Regions from separate parts of the Solibacillus sp. FSL W8-0372 genome, predicted to be linked through region 2. Evidence: riboswitches for the same ligand, from Rfam matches in the RefSeq annotation. Region 2 holds a riboswitch; the other holds the start of a gene.
What was found. Region 2 has a riboswitch for cobalamin ahead of MKY13_RS05390 (hypothetical protein). Riboswitches for the same ligand answer to the same signal wherever they lie in the genome.
Positions count from the first base shown of each region.

Region 1: linked by a shared signal. The riboswitch ahead of MKY13_RS06240 (hypothetical protein) and the one ahead of MKY13_RS05390 (hypothetical protein) in region 2 are both predicted to bind cobalamin.

Region 1 is NZ_CP150204.1:1,282,618-1,288,124, forward strand. It holds gene MKY13_RS06225 (S66 peptidase family protein) at 17-1,012, opposite strand; gene glsA (glutaminase A) at 1,167-2,087, shown strand; gene MKY13_RS06235 (hypothetical protein) at 2,197-2,730, opposite strand; gene MKY13_RS06240 (hypothetical protein) at 2,933-3,298, opposite strand; cobalamin riboswitch at 3,492-3,674, opposite strand; gene metE (5-methyltetrahydropteroyltriglutamate--homocysteine S-methyltransferase) at 4,008-5,507, opposite strand, start outside.
Region 2 is NZ_CP150204.1:1,123,127-1,128,633, reverse strand. It holds gene cobS (adenosylcobinamide-GDP ribazoletransferase) at 1-471, opposite strand, end outside; gene MKY13_RS05400 (bifunctional adenosylcobinamide kinase/adenosylcobinamide-phosphate guanylyltransferase) at 475-1,017, opposite strand; gene MKY13_RS05395 (ABC transporter substrate-binding protein) at 1,083-2,036, opposite strand; gene MKY13_RS05390 (hypothetical protein) at 2,023-2,583, opposite strand; cobalamin riboswitch at 2,742-2,924, opposite strand; gene MKY13_RS05385 (Fur family transcriptional regulator) at 2,977-3,387, opposite strand; gene MKY13_RS05380 (metal ABC transporter permease) at 3,384-4,250, opposite strand; gene MKY13_RS05375 (metal ABC transporter ATP-binding protein) at 4,267-5,013, opposite strand; gene MKY13_RS05370 (isopropylmalate synthase) at 5,109-5,357, shown strand; gene MKY13_RS05365 (pyroglutamyl-peptidase I) at 5,469-5,507, opposite strand, start outside.

The DNA of each region.
Region 1 (5,507 bases), 160 kb from region 2:
TTTTATAAGAATGCGGCTAAATCCATGGTTCAATACAGGTAATCGATTTTTTCAATGTATTAAGACGGATTTTCTTCCCTATTGTCAAAGGAAACATTGGATGCGTGTGGGCACAATCGACATCTGCTAATATGGGCATTGCTCTACCATCGAGTTGTTCTAACAGTAAGTCAATGGGCTTTTTGCCTGTCCCTTCATCATCAAAGAGCTCATGCTTTCCGAGTATAATACCGCCTACTTTATCGAAAATACCATGAAGTTTTAACATCGCAAAGTTTTTTTCCACCGTAGCTGCCCCCTTTAACGAATCCTCGATTAATAAAATATCTCCTTTTTCTATCACTGGAAAATAAGGTGTCCCTATAAAACCATACATAGTATTATTATTGCCGCCGATTAAACGCCCTTCTACAACATCTTCATGAATTCCTATCCAATTATTTTGATAAAGTTGTTTTGGCTTTTCAAATTCTAACCAGTTAATCATTTCATCTGACCATACTTTTGGCATTGGGATAGAATATGGAATACTAGGCTGACAAAAATAACGCTCGAAATAGCTGTATGTATCATTTACGAGTGGCTCAAATTCTCCAAAAGAGGGGATAAGCGCAGGTCCATAATATGTTGGAATATTCGTTTTTGCATAAAGAGCCAATAATATTGCAGTTGTATCAGAGTAACCAACGACTATTTTTGGATTATTCTTAAATGCTTCATAATCTATATAGGGGAGAAGACTATTTGAATTAGTTCCCCCAATAGAGGACATGACCATTTTAATGGAAGAATCCCGCAGTAATATATTCAATTCTTCTGCCCGTTCTTTTGGAGTACCTGAACGATAGCCATGTTGTTTTCCTGTTAGATTCCCCTCAATAATATGAAATCCTTTTGATTGTAAAAATTCTTTTCCACGAATGTAGCGTTGTTTCGCTGTAGCAGTCGCTGGAGCGGACGGAGAAAAAATACCAATTGTATCTCCTGATTTTAGCGGTCGGAACATGGTAATCACCTAATTTTCCTAGTATTTTTAAGATATCTAACTTTATTTGTTAAAATTATACAATATAATAACCGACAAAATGGGAAAGAATAATTAATATTTTTGGTAATAGGTATTTAAGAATAGAGAGGTGAGCAGCTAGTTTTCACGATTAGCTTCAATGGAAAAACTACAGGGAATTTATGAACATGCTGCACAGATGACGGCTAAAGGGAAGGTTGCGACATATATCCCGGCTCTTGCTACGGCCGATCCGAATGCTTTTGCTGTCAGTTTAGTATCAATGGAAGAAAAGGTCGTTTTTGGGGAATGTACTCAAATTTTTACACTTCAAAGTTTAGTAAAGGTATTTAGTTTTATGGTGGCAATGAATCACTACGGGTCCAAGGAAATTATGCGTTATGTTGATGTTGAACCTACAGGTGATTCCTTTGATTCTATCGTCCGTTTAGAAAGCCACAATAATAAGCCATTTAACCCGATGATTAATGCAGGTGCAATTACAGTAGCCTCTTTATTACCAGGAGAAACAATGTATGAAAAGGTGAAATCAGTAACATTATTTTTAGAGAAAATAATAGGGAAGAAAGTACACATCGACAACGAAGTATATTTATCAGAATATCATGCAGCCGATTATAACCGCGCGATTGCCTATATTTTGCAGGCAAATGGCTTTTTAAAATCAGACGTAGAGGAAGCATTGCAAGTATATTTACAGCTCTGCTCCATATCGGTCAATGTAGAGGATTTAGCGAAAATGGCTCTTTATTTTGCAACCAATGGTGAAAATAGTGCCGCCATTTGCAGTAAAGAAGTGATTCATATTGCTAAAGCATTAATGTTCACTTGCGGGATGTACAATGCATCAGGGAAGTTCGCGGCATTCATTGGATTACCGGCAAAAAGCGGTGTGTCCGGAGCGATAATCGCAGTTGTGAAAAATGGGGCAATTGAGCACCTACAAGGCCCAATTGGAATAGGAATTTATGGTCCTGCAATCGATCAAGTCGGCAATAGTGTTGCTGGCATCGCCTTTTTAACAGAGTTATCAAAGGAATTCGACCTGTTTTGTTTATAAAGAAAAGGAACAGTTTTTAATAATGAATGAGAAACTGTTCCTTGATTTATTTACTTAATAAAAAAATGATAGTTGACGTCTTGTTATTGATGGACCAAGGTGATTTTAATTAATCAGCATCAATAGCTTCAATATCTACCGCTATATAATGCGGCTGTTCATCAATTAAGAATTCAAAATAAATAATATGGCCATTCTCTTTTAGAAACTCCCTTGTCTCTAATGGCAGATTATCTTCATGTTGTACAACCATAGATTGAGTCGCTTCTATTGTTTGCAGAGGCTTCAATTGCCAGCTTCTAAATTCTACAAACTCTCTGCTTAAATAATATGAGTTCAATTCTTTAGGGAAATAGCCGATGTAGGCAATATTTATATGCTGATCGGTTAAATTTCTAACTTGGAATTGAAAGGTCAATCTTTTTTCTAAGTCATTTTCCTCTTCGATTCGAAAAGTTTTTTTCTTAATCGCAATAATTTCCTGTAAAGATTTATTCTCAGTAGGGTTGGTTAGGTTATGTACTCCTGATGCAACTTGTTCATAGAAGGCTTGTTCAGATCCTGAAAAATTTTGTTTTACGCAGCCACTAATACATATACTCAATAGACTTATTAATATAATTTTGGGAATTGAACACTTCAAATAAACTTCCTCTTTTCTATGTAGGATTGCATAGTGTACCAACGGCTAAGTATAATTGCTCGGAAATTAATTACTGGTAATATAACATAGAAAGAAGAATGTTTCAATTATTTGGAAAATGGAACTCATATAGAGTGGAAAAACCACTTTCGTCTATGTAAAGTGGATTTTCCTTTTTTCTATTATTTTTTTTAATGATTTTTCATTTTATAACTTTATTTGCTGTTATCAAAGGCTGACCAATTAATTCGTATTTTACATGTAAATAGGCATAATTGATCTCTTTATATTCTTCAGGAGATTGATTGATTAGTTGATCCGCATATTTTCTTATACTTTCTGAAGCTTCATGCAGATTATTAAATAAGATGAATTCTTTTAATTGGTTAATATAAAAGTCGGTTGTCTTTTGAAAACAGGCAGCCGTAATTTCTTTATAATCATTTGGTGATTGTGCTATGAATTGTTGCGCAATATTTTTAATAGCGTTTGCATTTACCTCTGTTTGATATGTTGAAATTACTTCATTAATCAATTGCTTATATTGAAGTACTTTGTTCAATTGCATATTATATTCCTCCTATAGTCCAAAAAATAGCAACATCGTAATTTGAAGTTGTTGCTAAATGGTCGCTTCATAAAGTGACAAGGAATACAAGAGAAGTTTTCTTTTTCGCAATGAAAACCTTTGTATAATTGTCGCACTATGAGCATGAAGAACATTTACTTTCATACTCTAAACCTCCTATCCGCGTAGGTTACTGGTTTGTACTTGAAAAGGCAGGTCTCCTGGCTTATCATCAACGCTTCTCACACCTTCCCATTTTAGTAATAGTGGTTTATTGTGAGTGGCTCCGAATCACAGTTGCGGGACAGCGACGGATTCACACCGTTCTTCCCTTTTAATTAAATGTTAAATTTAAACCTTTTCCAGTAAAATTTAGTTATTCTTAGATAGCTATTTGTAAACAATAAGGGGAGAGTCATACAAATAGCTATCCTACAATGACTAAATATAAATTTTTCATCTATATGAATTTAAGTTAAGGAAAATAAGAGGAAGTTTTCCGCTTATATGTTGAAAGACCTCAGTTTTAGATGTAAATAAAGGGAGGTTTTCCGGTTATATATTAAAAAAACACTTGTTTTCCTATTTTGGAATGTGATAAGCGGAATTCCTCCGTTTATTAATTCCATAGCTTATCGTCTGACAAAATTTTAATAACAGTAAACCACTAATATTTAAGTGTTTAGTGATTTACTGTATTTTTTTGAAATCAGACAGATAGTACTTGAGCGCGTAGTAGCTTAGCGGCTTCTACCATATTCGTTAATGAAGCAATCGTCTCGGACTCATGGCGTGTTTTTAAACCACAGTCAGGGTTAATCCAAAATTGATCTTTTGGAATAACAGCGAGACTTTCTTCTAATATAGAACTTATCTCTGAGATGCTTGGAACACGGGGGCTATGAATATCATAAACACCTAAACCGATTCCAAGTTCATATGGATGTACTTTTAATGAATCAATTAGCTCTCCATGGCTTCTGGAAGTTTCCAATGAAATTACATCTGCATCCAAAGCGCGGATTGGATCTATAAAATCATTGAATTCGCAATAACACATATGGGTATGAATCTGTGTATCTATCGCCACTTTTGATGTTGCCAGCTTAAACGAATCCACCGCCCATTGTAAATATTCAGCCCAATTTTCCTTACGTAAAGGAAGTCCTTCCCGAAGTGCAGGTTCATCAATTTGGATAATTTTTATGCCCGCATCTTCTAGTGCCTTTACTTCCTGCTGAATTGCTAAACCAAGCTGGAATGCTACTTCTTTTCTTGAGATATCATCGCGAACGAATGACCAATTTAAAATAGTGATAGGTCCAGTAAGCATGCCTTTTACATATTTAGAAGTAAGCTTTTGTGCCTCAACTACCTCTTTAACAGTCATCGCGTGTGTCCATTCAACATCACCGTAAATGATTGGTGGTTTTACGCAACGAGAGCCGTATGATACAACCCAAGCATTTTTCGTAAAGGCAAATCCAGTTAAATGTTCTCCAAAGTATTCCACCATATCTGTTCGTTCAAATTCTCCGTGTACTAATACATCCAATCCAATTTCTTCTTGAATTTGAATCCAACGTGCTGTTTCTTCCTTTACAAATGCCTCGTACTGTTCGTCAGTAATTTCTTTCTTACGCCATGCCGCCCGTGTTTTCTTTACTAGCTGAGATTGAGGAAAGCTGCCGATTGTTGTGGTAGGGTAGTCGGGTAAGTTTAACGATTTCTTTTGCAGTACTTGACGTTCTTTGAATGGAACAGTACGTGTGAAATCTGTATCCTTAATTCCCTTAACTAAATTTTTAACTTGCTCATTTTTTCGTATAGGGTGTGTCGCTAAAGATTCAATTGCTTTAATACTATTTGCGACGATACCTTCTTTAGCCCACGTTCCATGCTGAATATAATTTGTTAAATGTGCAATTTCCCGAATTTTTTCGTCAGCAAAAGCAAGCGCATCGTATAATTCATGTGGAAGATTTTGTTCTGATTTTTTTGTAACAGGGACGTGCTGTAGACTGCAGGAAGAACTAATCCATAAATCATTAACACCACTTAGTTGCTTAACTGTACTTATTGTAGAAACAGCTTCAGCTAAGTTAGCTGACCAAATATCCCGACCATTAATTATGCCGATGCTTAATGTTTTATTTTTAGGAAAACCATGCTGTAGAAGCGATTTCATATTTTCTGTTTTACCATGTAC
Region 2 (5,507 bases):
ACGGGCAATAAAAGGAATAAAAATAATAAAGGGAATAATCTCCTCATGACCATTTAAAAGCATTTCATAAATAACACCGACTTTTAACAGCAATAAGCAAAAAACACTGATGACACCGAAAGCACCTGTACGCGGATCATCCAAAATTTCCAATCGTTTTTCTTTTTCACCATAGGAAAAAAAGGCGTCGCTCATATCTATCCAGCCATCTAAATGCAGACCGCCTGTTAGAATAATGAACATAATTACAATTAAAATCGCCAATAGTAGACTCGAAATGTCACTATAACTTGAGATGATAAAAATGCCACCACTTATTATTGAACCGATGAGTAAACCAACAATCGGTAAGAAGGCGTACATCCATGTAACCGACTTGGCATTCATATCAAGCTGCTTCTTAATTGGGATTGCCGAGAAAAATTGCCATGCTAATAAAAATCCTGTAAAGCTGTTTTTCAACTTGCCCACTCCTTACTTCCACCGCTGTACAAGCTGATATTGTACTTCATATGCTTCATCGCTATGTTGGACAATCCACTGATGAAGTTTTCCCAACAGTTTACGATATAAATTTACCTCATCATAATGTGAAGGCAATTCGTCTAACACTTCATTTGATACAACTATTATTGTAGCACCTTGCTGATGCCAAGCTAGCAATTGCTTTTGCAGCGATTCAATACAATCATTGATATATTCGCTATTTTTGCCTTCTGCTTCATAATTGAAAAGTACATTTGAAAGCCAGGTTGTCACACATTCAAAAAGCACGACTGCCTCTTTTGAAAGCTGTTGAATTGTTAAAGGAATCTGTACTTGCATTTCCACCGTGTCCCAGTTAGCGTTTTGGTTTTGACGGTCCCGCTGATGACGGACAATCCGTTTTTTCATTTCATCATCAAACGATACTCCCGTAGCGACATAGTAAAGCGACTTATTTTCGCCTAACTGCCTCGCATAGTTCTCTGCAAAAGCACTTTTACCGCTGCGTACACCACCTGTTATAAAAATCAATCGTATGCCTCCTTTCCAGTTCAAAAAGAACATGCCCAACTAAGGCATGTTCTTCTATTCTATAACTATTTAAACAGCTCTGGGTATACTGATTGTGCCATAATTTCAACGGCTTCACCAATACGCGGTCCAGGACGTGACATGATATCTCCGTCCACTAAGTAAACTGCCCGCTCCTTGACTGCTTGTATTTTATTCCAGCCTGTGCGTCCTAAAATTTCTTCAACCGCATTTTCCATATAAGTTGCAGGTGAAATAATAATTTCGGGATTGCGAGTAATAACATCCTCTTCTGTCACACTAATCCAGCTCGTCTGATCAGCATAGATATTTTCGATATTCGCATAATCCATTATTTCTTGCTGGAAAGTACTGTTGCCGGTTGTCCAAAGATCCGGAGCTGGGGACACTTCGTAATACACTTTTTTCTTCGTATCGACTGTTGCTGTTTTTTCTTGTACTGTCTTAATTTGTGCTTTAATATCGGCTACAACTTCTTCACCTTTTTCTTCGATACCCATTACTTCAGACAACTGAATAATATCTGAGTAAACATCATCGAATGTCGTGGCAGAAGCAATAACAAATACTTTCAGACCCGCATCTTCCAGTTGAGCAATTTGTGCTTCCTCCCCAATTGTATATGCCACAACTACATCCGGATTCAATTCCAAAATTCGTTCTGCATTAATGGCTGTAGACGTTGAAACACGTTCAATTTTTTGTGCGGCTTCCGGATATGTATCAAAGTCCGTTGCACCAATAATTTGTTCACCTACCCCTAGTTCAAACAAAATTTCTGTATTGCTTGGCTGTAATGAAATAATCGTTTCCGGGACTTCATCAAATGTTACCTCAACACCACGGTCATCGACAACTGTATAAGGAGCGCCATCATTTTTGGATGCAGCTTGCTCCTCATTTTGAACGTCCATATCTGTTTTTTCCTCATCTGATCCACATGCTGCTAATAATAAAGTTGCTGCTAAAGCAACTACCCATTTGTTATTCAATTTCATTTGTTGTAACTCCTTTTTTCTTTTTTGTTGGATAAGATTTTGAGATGAATGGAATTTCTTCTTGATGATGCTGTTGATTCATATAGACCGCCATGACAAAAAATACATTGGCAAGCAGCCCGAGAAAATCAAACAGAATTTTATCCACTTCTCTTTCTTCGCTTACTTTATGTAATGCTCTGTAAGACTTTTTCGCCTCACTGCGGCAAATATGAAGTCTTGCGGCACTTTCGATTCCTTGTGGCAAGACAAACTGCTGAATCGTTTCCCCGACTTCACTTACATAAAAATCGTATCGATCGCTTAACCATTTTAAATCTTCTGATGTAATGGCTAATTTACCGCGGACCGAACCATTGGCATGATAGGCTAATGGTTGAATTTCCTTTAAATCTTCAAGCACAATCTGACCTAATACATCATCGACTAATGTTGGAAATACTGCGCCGATTCGTGTTGTTAAAGAATCTGTCCGAATCTCGTAGTCAACACAGCTTGATTTTTCCCGCATAAACGGATAGCAGGAATAACGAATATCCTTTTTCATAAAGTTCTCCTCACTTCAAGTTGTACCTCCTCGCAATTATTGAGTGAACGAAAAAAAGCCACCCATAAGAAAATGGATGGCTTCAAAAATCAATAAAAGGGTGCAAAACGCTCATTCGATCAGTGATTGCCGTACATTCTCTTTAATTCCGAAGAGGGATGTTACGATAAGAAAAAGATTGGTCTCCTGGCTCTGCGTTTCACTTTACTCATAAGTACCTTCCCGCTATATTAGCAGTGGTATTACACTTATTTTCATCAACGCTTACAGTTACGGATATAGCTTCGGATTTACACCGAATTCCCATTTATGCATCATGCATCTTTTTCCTGCAAATCTATTCAATTTGTCTTTATCACTTTAGCATATAAAAAACTTTATGCAAACTAAATTTTATAAACATTCAGGACATTTGCCATAAATCTCAAATTTATGCGCTTCTACAGTATACCCCGGCAACTTTTCACCAAGCATTTCCATTGGACAGACGGACAGCTCTTTTACTTTACCGCAATCACGGCAAATAAAATGATGATGATGGTGGTCTGATTCACAATGCATGCGGAAATTGCGCTCGCCGTTTAATTCCGTTTCTTCCAAAATATCAAGCTCAACAAAAGTCGCTAAGTTACGGTAGATCGTATCGAAGCTCATCCCAGGGAAATCCTTTTTCAATACTGACAGCAAATCACGGGCAGTCAAATATTTATCAGTAGCTGCAAACATATCCAAAATCAATTCTCTTTTATCGGTCTTTTTATAGCCGTTTTCCTTTAATATTTCCCACGCGCGCGTTGCATTCACAGTACTTCTTCCCCTTTCGATTTAATCGATACTTTTAACACAATTTTTTTGATAAATATAACTAACAATAAAATAATGATTGACGTGACAACAATTGTTCCACCAGGTGCTAAGTTTAAGTAAAATGCAGAAATCAATCCAATAATTACTGCCAGTTCTCCAAATACAATGGCCAAAATAATGGCTTCTTTAAATCCACGGGCCAACCGCATTGCAGCAGCTACCGGTAATGTCATTAGGCTTGAGACAAGTAGAATTCCTACGATACGCATACTTGCGGCAATGACTAATGCGACGACAACCATAAACAATAGATGAATCCACTTTGCAGGTAAGCCACTCGCTTTAGCATATTCTTCGTCAAACGATAAAACAAAGAGCTCTTTAAAAAACAGAACTAAAAATAATACGACAACGACTGCAATCGCCATCACTACATACAAATCCTGGCGCGATACAGCGGAAACTGAGCCGAATAAATAACTCATCAGATCCGTATTAAAGCCACTTGCCAATGAAATTAAAATCGCGCTAATTCCGATACCACCTGACATAATAATCGGAATTGCAAGTTCTTCATAATGTTTATACAGTCGACGTAAACGCTCAATCAATATCGAGCCACTTACAGATGCCACAATACCTAGATAAATAGGGTTTAGCAATGCCAGCCCTGCAAATGACTGACTTAAGTATAGACTTCCGGCAATACCGGCAAGTGTTACATGTGATAAAGCATCTGCTATTAACGACAATCGACGAACAACGATGAACACTCCAAGAAGCGGTGCAATCACGCCAATAATCAATCCCGAGAAAAAGGCATTTTGTAAAAATTCATAGTTTAATATTGCTTCTATCATAATGGCGGTCTACTCCTTAATGAATCTTTCGAACAGAGTGACCATTCCAGCTAGCGATCTGTTCTTCCGAAATTGTATCAAAATCATTTTTATATCCGTGGAAATGGATCGATTGATTTAGGCATGCTACATGACTGACACGATCCGAAACTGTATCAACATCATGCGTAACTAAAATCATCGTCATATTGTGATGCTTATTCAAGTGTGCAAGCATATCATAGAATGCCTGCACATTTTCGCGGTCAATTCCAACTGTAGGTTCATCTAATATAAGGAGCTTAGGGTCTGACACTAAAGCACGTGCGATAAATACACGCTGCTGTTGGCCACCGGAAAGCTGCCCAATATTACGCTTCAAATATTTTTCCATACCGACATCCTTTAAAGCACCTTTCACTAAAATGTCCGCATCTTTTGGATAGCGTTTAAATAATCCAACCTTTTGGACCAAACCGCTTTTAACAACTTCTTCAACGGTTGCAGGGAAGCCGGAATTAAAGGCATTGGACTTTTGCGACACATAGCCAATCCATTCACGGTGCTTAAAGTGATTGGATGGTTCGCCAAATAATTTAATTTCTCCAGACATCGGCTTCAATAGACCTAAAATTAATTTTAAAAGTGTCGATTTTCCAGAGCCATTTTGCCCCATTAACGCCAAAAAGTCGCCCTCATGAACACTTAAAGAAATATTTTTCAATGCTTGTGTGTATTCATATTGAAATGAAACATCCTTCAATTCAATTAGTATTTTTTTCATATCGTTCGCTTCTTTCTAATTCAAAATCATTACGATTCACATCATGTTAGTATAATAGACTTTTTGGTTCATGTAAAGGAAATAAACTTGAAAGGATGATGACTATTCAAATGTTACAATGGTTTGAAAATCTTAAGGGAATGAATGATAAACAGCTACAGAAGTTTGCCAAACAACAGGAGCTTGAATTTTCTATTGAAGAAATTAAAAAGCTTCGAAAAATTTTAAGTAATGCTTCCATTACTTGGGGTATTTACGGAATACCGCAAAATGTACGGGAGGATATTGAAGAGCTGATCGGCTCTAAAAGATATAAAAAACTAAGAAAAGTAATCGGATTTTAATCTTAGCGGAAGGGCTTTTGAGGCCAAATATAAAAAGCTTGGAATTTATATTTAGTTCGTTTTAGAACATTTATAAATTTCCAAGCTTAGTTATTTAATAATATTGTCCAATTAAACGTTTTCTATACATTCTTCTAATGCAAGCTCTAT